DNA from 3 places in the Brevibacterium sp. LE-L genome. Region 1 is predicted to be linked to each of the others. Evidence: riboswitches for the same ligand, from Rfam matches in the RefSeq annotation. Region 1 holds a riboswitch; each other region holds the start of a gene.
The links. Region 1 has a riboswitch for thiamine pyrophosphate ahead of ACQE2J_RS15130 (ECF transporter S component). Riboswitches for the same ligand answer to the same signal wherever they lie in the genome.
Positions count from the first base shown of each region.

Region 2: linked by a shared signal. The riboswitch ahead of ACQE2J_RS06230 (NUDIX hydrolase) and the one ahead of ACQE2J_RS15130 (ECF transporter S component) in region 1 are both predicted to bind thiamine pyrophosphate.
Region 3: linked by a shared signal. The riboswitch ahead of thiM (hydroxyethylthiazole kinase) and the one ahead of ACQE2J_RS15130 (ECF transporter S component) in region 1 are both predicted to bind thiamine pyrophosphate.

Region 1 covers NZ_CP189759.1:3,314,942-3,320,148, reverse strand. The annotation lists gene ACQE2J_RS15145 (hypothetical protein) at 1-517, shown strand, start outside; gene ACQE2J_RS15140 (energy-coupling factor transporter transmembrane component T family protein) at 535-1,380, opposite strand; gene ACQE2J_RS15135 (ABC transporter ATP-binding protein) at 1,373-2,950, opposite strand; gene ACQE2J_RS15130 (ECF transporter S component) at 2,950-3,579, opposite strand; TPP riboswitch at 3,601-3,709, opposite strand; gene ACQE2J_RS15125 (universal stress protein) at 3,801-4,760, opposite strand; gene ACQE2J_RS15120 (DUF4916 domain-containing protein) at 4,897-5,207, opposite strand, start outside.
Region 2 covers NZ_CP189759.1:1,390,356-1,395,562, reverse strand. The annotation lists gene ACQE2J_RS06250 (ABC transporter permease) at 1-228, opposite strand, end outside; gene ACQE2J_RS06245 (ABC transporter substrate-binding protein) at 231-1,274, opposite strand; gene thiE (thiamine phosphate synthase) at 1,330-1,965, opposite strand; gene thiM (hydroxyethylthiazole kinase) at 1,962-2,786, opposite strand; TPP riboswitch at 2,875-2,970, opposite strand; TPP riboswitch at 3,407-3,505, shown strand; gene ACQE2J_RS06230 (NUDIX hydrolase) at 3,496-3,939, shown strand; gene ACQE2J_RS06225 (ATP-binding protein) at 4,269-5,039, opposite strand; gene istA (IS21 family transposase) at 5,036-5,207, opposite strand, start outside.
Region 3 covers NZ_CP189759.1:1,256,641-1,261,847, reverse strand. The annotation lists gene ACQE2J_RS05655 (TenA family protein) at 1-454, opposite strand, end outside; gene thiD (bifunctional hydroxymethylpyrimidine kinase/phosphomethylpyrimidine kinase) at 538-1,452, opposite strand; gene thiE (thiamine phosphate synthase) at 1,449-2,228, opposite strand; gene thiM (hydroxyethylthiazole kinase) at 2,225-3,139, opposite strand; TPP riboswitch at 3,127-3,259, opposite strand; gene ACQE2J_RS05635 (winged helix-turn-helix transcriptional regulator) at 3,347-3,811, opposite strand; gene ACQE2J_RS05630 (SRPBCC family protein) at 3,924-4,430, shown strand; gene ACQE2J_RS05625 (sugar ABC transporter permease) at 4,466-5,207, opposite strand, start outside.

The DNA.
Region 1 (5,207 bases):
CGAGAAGTGGGAGGACACCCGCGCTCGCCTCGAGGCGGCCGGGGGAGCGTCGGCGAGTCACAGAGAACTTGCCGACGCTCTCTATCCGCAGTTCGAAGGCCAAGTCGACAACCACGGCTGGTGGGTCCAAGGTGCAGTCGTCGCCTACGAGCAGGAGATCGGTCGGCGGGTGCCGGGGCAGCGTGCCGACGGCACCTTCGACGTGGCTGTCTCCCGCACGATTTCCGGTCAGCGCAGCGACCTCATCGCGAAGTTCGCCTCCTTCGTCGACGGCACTCTCAACGGAGCGGCCCTCGAGGGAGAACCCCGCACCTCCGAGACCGCGAAGCGCTCCTTCTGGCGAGCGGACCTCGACGGCGGGATCAAGGTCGAAGTCGCCGCCGAGGCGAAGAGCGACGACAAGACTCTCGTCGTCCTCACCACCTCGAAGCTGCCGAGCCCGGACGCTCTCGAAGACTGGCGGGCCTTCGGCAAGGACTTCCTCAGCCGGCTCGCAGGCCCGTCGGCCCGGGACTGAAGCGCTTCGGCTCAGCTTCAGCCGATGATCGGATTCCAGGTCCCCAGCAGGTGCGCGGCGACGATCGCCAGTGCACAGACGGCCAGGCTGATGAGCACGACCACGAGATCCCGGATCCCGAAGTGTGAGCGCCTGCGCCATGTCCGGCCGGGACGACCGAACGCACGGCCCTCCATCGCCATCGCCAGTGTGGTGGCGCGACGAATCGAGACTACGAGCAGGACGAACACCCCGCTGAAGAGGCTGTGAGTCCTCCGCAGCAGCGAACCTCCGGCCACACCCCTGGCTCGCCGCGCCATCGACAGCACCTGCCATTCGCTGACCAGGAGTCCGAGGAGCCGCGAGGCGGCAAGCACAGAGACCACGACCACCTCGGGCAGGCGCAGATGTTGGATGAGCGCATCGGACAGGTCGCGCGGATCGATCGTCGAGGCGAGCACGATGAGCGGAATCGCCAGGGCCAGAGCCCGGAGGAAGATCGCGGCGGCCGCGGACAGCGATCCGGTGGTGAATAGGATCGGTCCGAAGTCGACGACGACGGGTCCGGTCTTCTCCGCCAGCAAGGCGGTACCCCAGGCCGCGAGCAGGGCGCCGGCAGGCAGGAACCACAGTCTCTTCGCCGCGGCCGACAGGTCGAGACCCGTGGCCGGAAGGGCAAGAAGGCAGAAGACGAAGACGACTCCGGCCGAGACCAGATCGATGCTCAGCAGAGCCCCGACCATGAGGATGAGTGCCACGCCGATCTTCGTCAGCGGGTTGCACCGAACCACGAGGGTGCTGCGCATGACGGGAATGAGCTGGCCCGGATCCGGAACGGCCGCCTCGGTGGGGGAGGAGCGCACCCGCACGAGTCGTTTACTCACCGCGATCACCGGCCCTGACCTGGACGTCGGCGGACAGAGTCGTGGCCCCACCACCGTGGTCGCCGAGATCGAGGAGATCGGCCCCGATCGCCTCGAGGAACGCCTGATCGTGACTGACCGCCACGACCGCAGATCCGTGCGCGAGAGCATCGAGGAACATCTCGACCAGTCCCGCCCACGTCAGCGCATCCTGACCGAAGGTCGGCTCGTCGACGATGAGGACTCGCGGTCGAGGTGCCATCATGGCCGCCACCGACAGGCGCCGTTTCTCTCCTCCGGACAGGCTCTGCGGGTGCGTCTGCGAGAGTTCGGCCAGACCGAGTGACACGAGCAGGTCATCCACTCGTGTCGCGATCTCGGCACTCGACCAGCCGGCCAGTCGCGGACCGAGTTCGAGTTCGCCGGCGACGCTGGAAGCGAGGAACTGATGCGCGGGTTCCTGGAAGACCATCCCGATGCGCGGGGCCAACTGAGCAGAAGGCCAGGCGAAGGGGCGGGTGCGTCTGAGTCCGTCACGCAGCTCTGCCTCGGCGTGGACCGCACCGGCGAATTCGGGAATGAGCCCGGCCATGGTCAGTGCTGTCGTCGATTTCCCGGCCCCGTTCGGGCCGACGAGGCCGAGCGCCTGCCCGGCGCGCAGACTCAGATCGAGGCCGGCGACCGCGGGCGCGCGCATCCGCGGTCGCGCAACGCTGAGTTCCTCCGTGCGCAGCAGCACCTCGCCGAGGCGGTCGTCCGCCCGGTCGGACAGGACCCGTGACCGTTCGGGCTCACCATCGGTCCGGCCGGATCCGCTCAGCGACCGGGTACGGTCATCGCGGGATCGTGAGGGATCCTCGGGCACCCAGATCCCGCAGTCGATGAGAACGCTTGAGAGATTCGGATGACCGAAGACCCGACTCGGAGCGCCCTGGGCGAGGATTCCCTGCCGGCCGAGCACGATCACCCGATCGACGTGATCGAGCCACAGCCCCACGCGGTGTTCGACGACGAGCATGGTCGCCTGAGTCTCGGCCTGCACGGCAAGGACGGCATCACGGACGCCGGGCGCGGAAGACGGATCGATATTGGCCGTCGGCTCGTCGAGGACGATGACCTCCGGCGACATCGCATGGATGCCGGCCAGAGCTAGACGCTGCTTCTGCCCGCCGGACAGCGCCGCACTCGGATGCTCGGCGGGCAGGTCGAGTCCCATGGCACGCAGAGACGAGGGAATCCGAGCCTCGATGGTCTCGGCGGGCAGACCGAGGTTCTCCATCCCGAAGGCGACATCGTCGCCGATGCGGGAGAAGATCACCTGCGAATCGGGATCCTGCAGGACCAGTCCGGTGCCGCCTCGGCGAGGATTCGGAGCCTCGCCGCCGACGAGGAGCTCACCGCTGGATTCGCCGGACTCCTCGGGCAGGACGCCGGCGATGGCATGGAGCAGAGTCGACTTGCCGGCCCCCGAGGGGCCGAGGAGGAGGACCTTCTCACCCGCGGCGATGTCGATGTCGAGGGGCCCGACAGCCGGTGTATCGCGATCGGCATGCGTCCACGAGTATCCGCGTGCCGTGATCGGCAGTGCCATCAGCGCAGGCGACCGGAGGCGAACGAGCTCAGCGCCCCGGTGGCTGCGATCGCCCGATACGCGTACCAGGCGCCGATGCCGGAGAGGACGAGGCCGGAGACGATGGCGCACACCGCGTAGATCGCCTGATAGCCGAACTGCCATTCGGCGTTGTACATGATGTTCTCGCTCACAGCCATGAACGCCGCGGCCACGACCCCTGACAGTGCGGTGATCCAGAGCGTGAACCGCCTGTAGCCGAAGGCGGCGAAGACGAGTTCGGCACCGAGGCCCTGAATGAACCCGGACAGCAGCACGGTGGCTCCGAAGTGTGAGCCGAGGACCGCCTCGACGATGGCGGCGATGAGTTCGCACAGGAGCGCGGCTCCGGGCTTGCGGATGATCGCAGCGGCCAAGGGGCCGGCGAGGACCCACAGGCCGGCGATGAGCCCGATCGAGGGCGGGAAGGCCTGGAAGGCGAGTTCGAGGACCTTCCAGCTCAGCGCCAACACCCAGAACACGAGCCCGACGGCGATGCCGAGCACGGCGGTGGTGACATAGTCCACGACCCGCCACTGCTTCGATTTCGGAGCCCTGGTGTGTGCGGTCGCCGCGGCGGAGGTGGTTTTCGGTGTGGTGGTTTTCGGCATTGTGCCTCCTCATACAAGGAGGGGTGAAGAGTCTCGACTTCCTTCGGCGGTCCTAGCCGCATCAGGTTCGAGGGTCTGCAGCTTCTTCTGCACTCTCAGCGCCCCTGACGGCGCTCCCCTGTCGTAGCCACCACTGTACAACAGGGGAGAGCGGGCTCCGGCACGGAGCTGTCCGGTCCGCGGACCCTCAGGTGCCGCTGCGCTGTCAGGTGCCGTTGCTGTCAGCTCGGGACGACCATCACCGTGCCCTCGGCATGATTGAGGACTCCGCGTGAGACGGAGCCGAGCAGGACGCTGCGGAACCGTCCTCGTCCGCGCGTGCCCATCACCGTCAGCTGCGCCCTGGCGCTGATCTCGACGAGCGTCTGCGTGGGGTCACCGACCGGCACCGAGGAGGACACCTCGAGATCCGGGAACTGCTCGGACAGCTGCGCGATCTCTTCCTCCAGTCCGGCAGCGATCTGCTTCTGCCGCCGTCCCGTGACTTCGGAGCTGAGCTCGAGCTCGGGGTACCAGTAGAGCCATTCCTCTCCCGCCGGAAGCACCGCGACGACTTCGAGTGCTGTTCGGCGCAGGGCGGCTTCGGCGGCCGCGGTGACCATGGCGACCCGGCCGGTGTCCGAACCGTCGACGGCCACGACCACCGGTCCGTCCGCCTCGGCGTTCGCGGCATGGTGGGGGACGACGATCGTCGGACAGTGAGCGTGAGCCGGCACGGCGGTGGACACCGAGCCGAGGACGCGGCCCATGAAGCCGCCTCGGCCCCGCGCGCCGAGGATGATGACCTCGGCATCGGTGCTCAGCGCGATGAGCGAGCCGGCCGCATCGCCGGGCACGGTGCGGAAGCTCTTCTCTCCGGGATGATCGCGGAGGAGTTCGACCGCCTCGGCGAGGATCTTCTCCGCTTCCTGCTTCGCTATCGCGTCCTCGGGCTCGCTGGGAATCGACGCCATGTTCGGGTAGATCATCGTCGGCAGCGGATATGCGGTCACGACGGTCAACGTGGTCTTGCGTCGTTCGGCTTCCAGCGCGCCGCAGCGGACCGCGAGACCGGCGAGTTCGGAGCCGTCGAAGCCGACGAGGACGCCGAATTCCCGGTTGAGACCGGACTCGGACGGCCGGGCATCAGCCGGACGTGTTTCGGGGGTGTGGGACTCGGGCATTGGGGACTGGGCAGACATCTCGAACCTCTCCCTCGGGGCCTGGCCAACCCAGACGCCGACGACGGCCCCGACCAGCGGTATCGTCTGCGTCGCCACCAGTCTACCAAGGTTATTCTACGGAATGTAGAAAATGGTGTCTGTGAGAACCGCAGTCTCAGACCGGGAAGCCCAGATGGGTGAGCGCGGCCTTGAGGATGAAATCCTGACCGTGGCAGAGCTCGCTGGTGATGTCGGGGCGCAGGGTCTCCTCGGGGGTCAGCCAGTCGAGACTGAGGGCATCGGCTCGTGGAGTGCACTCGCCGCGGACCTCGAGGACGAAGCACATCGAGATCGCGTGCTGCCGGGGGTCGTGGAGGAGGCCGGAGCCTTCGGTCGGGAAGTATTCGGCGATGTGGAACGGGGAGATCGACGGCGGGATGACCGGCAGCGCCATCGGGCCGAGGTCGTTCTCGGCGTGCCGCATGA
Region 2 (5,207 bases), 1.9 Mb from region 1:
TGCGCACACCAGGGAGACGCCGAAGCCGACCGCTGTCACGCTGAGCGTGGCCGCGGCGTGATCGACGATCGCGGCGCGGTGCTCCCATCCCGACTCCGCGACACGGGACGGGGCGGGGAGCACCTGCGGGCGCGCCCCGGTCAGGTGCACGGCCGCCTCCCACACTGCGACGAGCACGGTGAGGAAGACGAGCGGCACCCACAGGTTCGCCCAGGAGCGCGCCCGCACGATCAGTCCTGCAGGTACTCGTTCGTGAAGAACTCCGACCAGTCCGGCTGCTCGTCGAGCGGCTTCCCGTCGCGGTCGGTGAGCAGCCCTGTATCGAAGAGGAACTCGCCCAGCTCGCTCCAGTGCTCCTCGGTCTGCAGGCCGAAGTCGCCGTTCTCATCGAGCATGTAGCCTTCGGAGAGCATCTGCTGCCCTGCGACCAGCAGGTCCAGCTCGGTGAGCAGACCGGAGTTCTCCTCCTGCAGGATCTCCGCCGTCGCCTCCGGATCGGCGATCGAGTCCTCATATCCTCGGGCCAGCGCCTGCACGAAGTCGCGCGCCACATCGGGGTTCTCCTCGAGCCAAGTACCGTTGCCGACGACGATCACCTGATAGGCGTCGGGGAACCCGTAGTCGGTGTAGGCGAAGTTCTTCAGCTCGATCCCGCGCTGCTCAGCCTCGACGCCCTCCACCGCGACGAACGGAACGGTGAAGTCCACGTCCCCCGAATAGAGCGCCTCGTATGCGCTCGTGCCGAGCACGACAGTCTCGAAGTCGCCTTGACCGCCTGCGGCCTGCACGACACCCTGCATGGTGATCGTTTCGGCGGGGTTGTCGAAGCCGCCGAAGACGAGACCGTCGAGGTCTGCGGGGCTAGTGATGTCGTCGCGGTCGCCGAGCACAGCGACCTCGGTCGCCCACGTCTGCTGCACGGCGAGCACCGATGTGAGGTCGGCGCCGGAGGCGATCGACATGGAGGCGGTGTCCTGGAAGCTGATACCGAACTCCGCCTGACCAGCGTCGACGAGCACCTCGGGGTTGCTGTTGTTGAACGGCAGGATCTCGACATCGATGCCGGCGTCTTCGAAGTACCCCTCGTGCAGGGCCACGTACAGGCCAGTATGGTTCACGTTCGGGGTCCAGTCGAGCGCGAAACGCACGGTCGTGCGCTGATCATCGGCCGGGGCATCGTTGTCGGTGCCGGCGCAGCCGGTGAGGACGACGGTGGTGAGCGCGATTGCGCTGGCTGCGGTCAATGCGCGTCGGAATCTGGGTGAGATGGTCACGGTTCTCCATGTTCTGTTCGGGGAATGAGGTTTGGGAATCAGGGGCGGTTCGTGCTCAGCCCCAGGCCCGCACGAATCGGCGCGCGGTCGCCTTGGGGTCTTCGGCGGCGCAGATCGCGGAGACGATGGCAGCCCCTGCGGCGCCGTCGTCGCGCAGCCGGGCGATATCGTCTATACCGATGCCGCCGATCGCGACCGAGGGCACCGACGCCGCGGCCGCCAGGCGTCGAAAGCCGTCGAACCCCAGCGCCGGAGGATGGTCCGGCTTGGTGGCCGTGGGGCGGATCACGCCGATGCCGAGGTAGTCCACAGTGCCTTCGGGTAAATGCGTCACCGCTGCGAGGTGCTCGTCACTGTTCGCTGTCAGGCCGATCACGGCATCGGGGCCGAACTCGTCGCGCGCCGATCGCACGGCGGGGTCACCCTGCCCAAGATGCACCCCGTCGACCGGGATGCCGCGTTCTCTCGCTGCTATCGCGACATCGAGCCGGTCGTTGACCAGCAGCAGCGCGCGGCCCTGGATCGCTTCCGCCAGACGTTCGAGCTCACGCAGATGTGCATCGAAGCCGGCATGCTTGTCGCGCAGCTGTACGGTGCGCACCCCGCCATCGACGGCTGCCCGCACGGTCTCCGCCACGCCCCGTTCACCGCAGAGCGCACGATCGGTCACCAGGTAGATGCCGAGGTTCACGCCCCACCGCCCGGCGCCGTCTCGGCGCGCACCTGCTCCGACGCGCTCACCTCCGCTGCGCTGATCGCGTACAGCGCGTCGAGCAGACGGGCAGCGAACGACCCGGGCCCCGCCGTCTCTGCAGCGGCCCGCTCAGCGGCGATCCCGTACACGACATGCGCAGCAGCCACCGCCTCGACCGGTGAGAACTCACCACGGATGGCAGCGAATGCCGCGATCAGCGCACCCAGCGCGCACCCACCGCCGGTGATCTTCGTCAGCGGCAGATCGCCGTTTGAAACCCGGAGGATGCGCTCACCGTCGGTGACCAGATCCACCGGCCCAGACACCGCCACGACTGTGCGCAGGTCTCTCGCCAACCGCATCGCGATCGGTGCGGCCGCCTCGGTCTCATCCGCACTTTCGACGCCCTTGCCACCCGTTCCGGCCCCCGCGAGCGCGAGGATCTCGGAGGCGTTGCCCCGGATCGCGAACGGGTGCTGGGCGGCGAGCTTCTCGGCGAGAGCTGTCCGGATGGGCAGCGACCCGATCGCGACCGGATCGAGCACCCACGGCGTGCCCGCATCGTTCGCCACGGCGACCGCTTCCTCGGACGCCGCACGCTGCTCCGGGATCGGCGTTCCCAGATTCACCAACAGGCCCCCGGCGACACGGGCGAACGGTCCGGCCTCGCCGACGATGTCGACCATCGCCGGTGCCGCGCCGATGGCCAGCAAGGTGTTCGCGGTGAAGTTCGTGACCACCGAGTTAGTGATGCACTGCACCAACGGGGTCTGCGCCCTCAGCTCACCGAGCAGAACCGCGGATGATGAGACAGACATGAACTCTCGCTTTCTTCCACTGCGAAAGAAAGTCGATCACCATGACGGCACGCCGAAAGCGGACACCTGGATCGGTATCTCGAACGCGCTGAAGTCATCCGGACATTCCCTTCGCCAGTACGAACTGGATCAGGTTCGACGGGTGTGATCTCAGCCGCTGGGTGCGGCACCCCGTGTCACTGCCCACTACCCTAACGCATTCGGCCACAACTGGGAGCACTCCCGTGGAACGCTAGGGCCGCCGATGGTCAGGAGCACGGCAGATCCTGGCGGGGGCTGTCGACGGTGATTCGCCGACACTGAACCAGATCGGTGCAGCCCACGGTGTCAGGGACCATATAGAAAGATCAAATACCAACACGGGCAGCCGACCACGGCCCCATCCTGGTACAAAACCATGCGGTCGGCAGGAGCACGGAGACGCTGAGGACTACCAGCCTCTGAGGGGCTCCGGGTGAGATCGGCCGGCGGCATCGGCGCCCTCCACTCCTGCTGCACGGAACCCGCACCTCCGTCAGTACACGAAAAAAGCGGCGGGAGTGAACGCAAGACCTCGGATAAACGTTCCCTCGCAAAGAGCCAGCGACCGATGAGCAGCACAAATCCTCGGTAGACTGGTGTGACGTGACACGGGGTGCTGCACGGGATCTGCGGCTGAGATCACACCCGTCGAACCTGCTCTAGTTCGAACTAGCGAAGGAATGTCCAAGTGAGTGCTTCCACCTCTCCGTCCCGTCCGATCGTCGCGACGATCGCAGCAGTCATCCGTGGCGGCGACGTGCTGCTGGTGCGTCGCGCGAACCCGCCAGATGTCGGGCGGTGGGGCTTCCCTGGGGGGAAAATCGAAACCGGCGAAACAATTCAGCAAGCCGCCCTACGCGAGTTGCATGAGGAAACCGGCGTGCACGGTGAGGCACGCGAGGTGTTCACCGCTGTCGATGCCTTCCATCACGACGACTCCGGCACCCTCCTCCAGCACTTCGTCCTCGTCGCGGTGCGGTGCGACTGGCGAACCGGGGTACCCGTGGCAGCTGATGACGCGCTGGAAGCACGCTGGTTTTCAATCGAAGACCTCGAACACGGAGACCTTGCACTCAGTCTTGATGTGCGCGAAGTTGCCGAGACTGCCTTCCGGCTCGCGCAAAGCTCTTGAACTATCTCAATACGTTTGAATGATACCGAACGACGGAAAGAGGACAACTACTTTTGGAACCGCACGGGGTTCCTGGTAGATGCAGTGCGACACAATGCGGGTTCTGTCAGTTGATCGTTTCGTGACGATCCCAGAAGTCTCGCAGTCGCATAGCGAGAGATTCAGGGCGTTCTTCCGGTACGAAATGCCCGCAGTTCTCGATGATGCCACCTTCAAGTGGCGCGTAGCGTCGGTTGGTACGGATAGTCCACGTACCTGGTACTGGTGCTCGGTGGGAGTGGTACTGGCCCCGAGCGTGTGCTCGGGGCCGGCACCTGTCGTCCTGGCGGCTACTCCCAGTAGCCGTCGTCGGCGCGGGCTTGCTCGTGGCGGAGCCTGCGCATGTCGATCTGGCCGAGGCTGATCTTTCGGGCCTGGTTCGACAGCCGGTTCACGATCGAGTCCGCAGCGACTCGGTCCGGCAGTTCGGCCACCCAGTGCGCTGGCCCCGTCTGCGAGGCGATCATCGTTGGCAGCCGGTGTTCCCGGTTCGCCAGCACTGCGAACAGATCGCTGGCAGCGTCGCTGTCGATCCCGACGGTGAGGAAATCGTCGATCACGAGTAGATCCGTGTGCGAGAGGTCGTTGAGCAGCTTCTGGTGGGCGATACCGTCCCCGCGGGCGATCACCAACCTCCTGGCCAGGTCGTCCATCCGGGCGTAGACGACGGAGTGGCCGTTGTGACACGCCGCGATGCCGAGCGCGCACGCCAGATAGGTCTTCCCACCGCCGGTCGGTGAGGTGATCAGCAGGTTGGTGGGATCTGCTCGCCAGTCGTGTGCGGCGTAGCGACGCATCCGCACCGGGGTGATGCCACGATCCTCGCGGTAGTCGATCTCCGCGATCGATGCCTGCGGGAGGGGGAAGCCGGCGGCACGGATGAGCTTGTCGACCTTGTGGATCCGGCGCTGCTCGAGTGCGTCGTCGGTAGCGGTGAGAAAGATCTGCTCCGGGGTGAGCGTGTCGTTGGCTTCGTCGTCGATGAGTTCTTCGAACCGGGTCGCGATATGCGTGACCCGCAGCTGGCGGAACTTGTCGTAATCGATGCTCGTGAACGTCACCGGGCCTCCTCCCCTCCGGTCTCGTAGTGAGACGCGTCGCGCACGTACACATCGGGTCCATTCGGTGCGCTGGCTGCGCGTTTGCGTGTGGACGCGGCCGGGATCGGCGCCCTGGGTTTCTTCTGGTCGCTGTCGATCGCAGCCATGATGCGCTTCAGCGTCGTGTAG
Region 3 (5,207 bases), 2.1 Mb from region 1:
ATACCCAGAAGCACGGCAGCACTCCGGCGACGCCTTCGCCGTAGGAGCGGCTGGCGGCCGTGGCGATGAGGAACGAGACGTAGCCGAGCGCCGTCGGTGAGGCCTTGGCGCCCGCGCTGCCGCCGGTGAGTTCAGCATGTGCGGCCGCCAGTCGCGAATCGGCGAGCAGCTCTTCGTGCATGCCTTCCTCGACCGTGATCGCCTCGGCTGCCGAGCCGGCCCAGAAGCGTGACTCGTCGCGGTCGACGGTCTTTGCGGCGAGGAAGGACATCGCCTTCGCGTAGCCGTTGAGGTAGATGCCGTCCTGGATGATGTAGTTCGTGAACGCCGTGACGTCGAGGCTGCCGTCGGCGAGCTGGGCGAGGAACGGCAGGTCTTCGATCTGTTCGATGATGGGGCGGACACGGTCCCAGAGCTGAGCGGTCTGGGGTCCGGCAGAGAAATCGACGGTCATGGGAACTCCTATGTACTCGTGTGACGTGCGGTTGTGATTCGTGTTGGTCAGATGGGGTGCCCGACCGTGCGGTGAGCGGTCGGTCAGGAAGGCTGCCCGCGGACGATGTCGACCTGATGGTCGACGGGTCCGTGTGCCCCATCCGAGTCGAGGCTGACCTGCCAGCCCGCGGCCGAGCTGAGAGCCCGGGCGAGGAAATCCAGGGCATTGCTGACAGCATCGCCGAGGAGCTCGGACCCGATCTCGGGGGTGCCGGTCACGGCCGCTCCCGCGCCCCCGTTCGCCGATGCTGCGCGTTCACGGCCGAGGACGGCCACCTCGGCGGTGATTGCGGCCGAGAGGGTGCACCCGGTTCCGTGCGTGTTCGCGGTAGCCACGCGGGGGTGGGTGAACTCGCGGACCGAACCGTCCCGGGTGGCGAGGATGTCGGTGACGTCTCCGTCGCTGCCGTGCCCGCCCTTGAGGAGGACGGCGCCGGGCCCACGTTCGAGCAGGCGAAGCGCCTGGTCACGCATCTGGTCGGGGGTCTGCGCTTCGGGTTCGTCCTCGGACAGGAGCAGGGCCGCCTCGGGGAGGTTGGGAGTGATGAGGTCGGCCACGGGCAGCAGGTGGGTGCGGACCGCGTCGACGGCGTCGGACTCGAGGAGGCGATGGCCCGAGGTCGCGATCATCACCGGGTCGACGGTGTAGAAGCCGAGCAGGCCTTCGGCGGCGCGGGCGACGACGAGGTCGACGAGGGATCGGCCGCCGAGCATCCCGGACTTCGCGGCGTCGACGGGCATGTCTTCGAGCACGGAGTCGAACTGGTCGGCGACGAAGTCATCGTCGATCGGGTAGACCCGAGACACCCCGTGCGTGTTCTGGGCGAGGAGGGCGGTGATGACGCTCGTGCCCAGGGTCTTGCGCGTGGTGAAGGTCTTGAGGTCGGCGTGGATTCCGGCTCCCCCGCTGGGGTCGGTGCCGGCGATGGTCAGCGTGATCGGCGGGCGCGTGCTCATGCCTGGCCGCCGGCGGTGCTGCCTGCGCTGTCCGCGCGGCCGTCGTGATCGCGTCCCGCGAACGCCGACAGCAGGTCTTCGGCGGCGGCCTTCGGATCATCGGCCAGGCAGATCGCCGAGACCACGCAGATCCCGATCAGCCCGCGTCCGCTCAGGTCAGGAGCTCGGTCGGCGGTGATTCCGCCGATCGCCACGGCGGGGATGCCTGCCTCTGCGACCAGTTTGCCGAGGCGGTCGGGTCCGATGCCGTCGGGTGCGTCGGCCTTCGTCGTGGTGTCATAGACCGGACCGATGCCGACGAGGTCGACGACGCCGGTGTCCCGGGCGGCGGCGAATTCGGCGCTGGTGGCGGCCGAGAGACCGATGAGCGGTGCCTCACCCACGACGGCGCGCACCTCGGTGACGGTGGTGTCGGTCTGGCCGACGTGGATGTGGATGGTCTCGCCCTCGTCGATGAGGCGGCGGGCCACCTCAACGCGGTCGTTGAGGACGACGGGCACGATGCGGTCGGTGCCGCGGGTGGCGGTGTCGACGGCGGCGATGACCTGACGGGCGAGCGAATAGAACTCGCCGTCATCGATGTCTTTGTCGCGGACCTGGATGATGCCGACTCCCCCGGCGACCGCGGCCTGGACCGTCTGGGCAACGGTGCGACCGGCCGCCTCACATTGGGCGGAGTCGGTGACGAGGTAGAGGCGGGTGTCGATGCCGACGAAGCGGTCGGTGTCAGCAGCGTTGCGCAGATCGTCGGTGATGTGCGCGGATCCGGCGGTCATGCCCGCGCGCCTTCGTCCGCGGCGAGTGTGTCGAGGCTGACCCTGGCCTGTGCGAGCCGGTCGTCGTCGACGGCGTGGAGTGCGTCGAGGAAGTTCACCGAGTAGCTGCCCGGTCCTTTGGCTCCCTCGGCGGCGTCTTCGCCGGCGACCGCGAAGTGGGCGTGGGCGGCGACGACGGCTTCGAACCTCGCCGAGGCGGCCTCACCGCTCGTGGTGTGTTCCGATGCGTTCACCGCCGAGGCGTCGGCGTCGGGATCGGCGAGTCCACCGCGAGCGGCGGCGAGGTAGGCGGCGGTGACGGCTCCGAGCGAGCAGCCGGTGCCGATGACCAGCGGCATGTATTCGTGGCCGCCGGCGATGCGGGCGACATGGTCGGCGCCGTCGATGTGGGCGACGATCGCGTCCGTGGGTCCGGAGACTGCGACGATCGCCCCGGTTTCTCGGGCCAGCTTCGCGGCGGCGGGAAGGACCGCATCGACGTCATCGGTGGAGTCGACTCCGCGTCCGCCGAGGCCGACTCCGGCCAGCGCGGCGATCTCGGAGGCATTGCCGCGGATGGCGGTCGGGTGGTCGGCGGCGGCACGACGGATGCGGGAGGTGCGGAAGTCGACGGCCCCGACGCTCACCGGATCGAGGACCCAGGGCTTGCTGGCCGCGTTGGCGACGTCGATGGCGGCATCGGCGGCGAGCAGCTGGTGGTTCGAGGCGGTGCCGAAGTTGATGAGGACGCCGCTGGCGATGCCGGCGAACTGCCCGGCGTCGGCTTCGTGGTCGAGCATCGCCGGGGAGGCACCGATGGCCAGGAGCACGTTGGCGCTGAATTGCTGCACGACGGTGTTCGTGATGCATTGGATGAGTGGATTGCTTGCACGCAGTCGCGCATTGGCAGAACGCAGGTCGAAGTCAACCATGACGATCCCTTCGCTAGTATGGCCCAGATCAGGTTCGATGGGTGTTCTCTCAGCCTCGCCGAACTCCGCCTGGACTTCTCGGCCCGAGCGGAACGTCATGAGGCACCCCATGTCATTGGCTTCGACTCTATCAGCCCCGTCGGACACGAGCGACCCCTCAGCCCCGCCCCGGCACCTGCCCACGCCCATTCGTATCGGGTGCCTGTGTCAGTCAGTTCGGTGCGACCACTTCTCCTCAGGCATGCCCGGACCCTTCGAGGCGGTGACGGCGTCAGGTTTCCCACCACAGACATCGCAGCGGATCGAACTATGCACCTCACCCGAGCAGTCATCGTGCCGGTAGATGATCGGCCGCCCGGCAGGGGCTTGCCAACGATCGCCCCAGTCGGTGAACGCGATGAGCACTCCGCGCAGATCACGTCCCTTGTCGGTGAGATGGTATTCGACCCCGCCGGACCCCGAGTTCCGGGACATGATCCCCGCCTCGACGAAGCCATCGAGCCTGGTCGTGAGCACATTGGTCGCCACTCCGAGCCGTTTCTGGAAGTCGCCGAAGCGGGTGACTCCCGCGAACAGCGCATTCCTGATGATCAGCAGGCTCCACCGTTCGCCGACGATCTCGAGCGAGCGCGCAATGGAGCACACTTCGTTGTCATACGTTCTGCCCAGCATGAGAATGATTCTACCTTGATACTTGCATGATGAAAGCAGGCGTGGGATCATCACTTCATCAACTTGTTTGATGCAAGTTGGGATCGGCAGACAACGGCAAAGGAGCCTCGCCATGACCACAGCACATCCCACATCTACGCCCGACGCAATGTCATCGTCGGATTTCACCTTCACCTATGAGGTGCCGCAGTCACCGCAGGAGGTCTACGCCGCCGTGACGAATGTGCGCGGCTGGTGGTCGCAGCGCATCGACGGCGCGACCGACCGCCTCGGCGAATTCGTCTATACGGTGCCGCAGATCCACACCACTCGCGTGCAGGTCACCGAGCTCGTCCCCGGCGAACGCGTCGTCTGGAGGATCCTCGACAATCGTTTCGGAGCGGGTGAGGGCGTCGATGAATGGGCCGGGACGACCGTGCGCTTCGACATCGAGCCGGCCGGCTCCGGTGCCCGGCTGACCTTCACCCATGTGGGGCTGATCCCGATGCTGGCCTGCTATGAGGGCTGCGCACAGGGGTGGACGCGCAATGCCCACGACAGCCTTCACCGGCTCATCACCACGGGCGCGGGAGACCCGATCACTCCGGCAGTCGAAGCGAGTCTGCTCTCCGGCGCCTGACCGCCGGACCATACCCGAGGACGGACGGCTCTCGGCTAACCGCGGCCGACGTACCTCTGGCCGCGGCGGCTGAGTGCGTCGATGACGACGGCGGTGAGCAGGACGAGCGCGGTGATGATCTGCTGCGCATCGGAGTTGAAGCCGATGAGGTAGAGGCCGTTGTTGATGGCGCCGACGACCAGCGCACCGAGCACGGCCGCCCACGCGGTTCCGCGGCCGCCGAAGAGCGAGGTGCCGCCGATGACGGCTGCGGCGATCGCGTTGAGCAGGTCCTGCGTGCTCACCAGCGTCGATCCGGCGTTCGTCGTCACACCGGTTTTGACGAAGCCGAAGAGCGCCGCGAGCACGCCGGCGGCCATGAATACGCTGATGCGCACCCAGGTCACTCGGATGCCGGCACGTCGGGCCGCCTCGACCTTGCCGCCGACGGCGTAGATCGAACGGCCGTAACGGGTCTTGCGCAGCACGAGATCGATGCCGATGGCGATGACCATCATGAGGAAGAACGGCATCGCCAGGCCGAAGTCCTGGTTGACGAGGACGAGGAACCCGAACACGATCGCGGTCAGCAGCACGATGCGCACGATCACCGAGGTCCAGCTCGGAGCGTTGAGTCCCTCGCGGTGACGGCGCAGCTTCGAGTAGATGATGCCTGCTCCGAAGCCGATGATCGCGATCGCCCCGAACACATAGGCCCAGACCGCCGGGAAGTAGTAGCTGGCGAAATCGAAGGCGAAGGTGTCCGACATCGACAGGTTCTTCTGCGTGCCCAGGGTC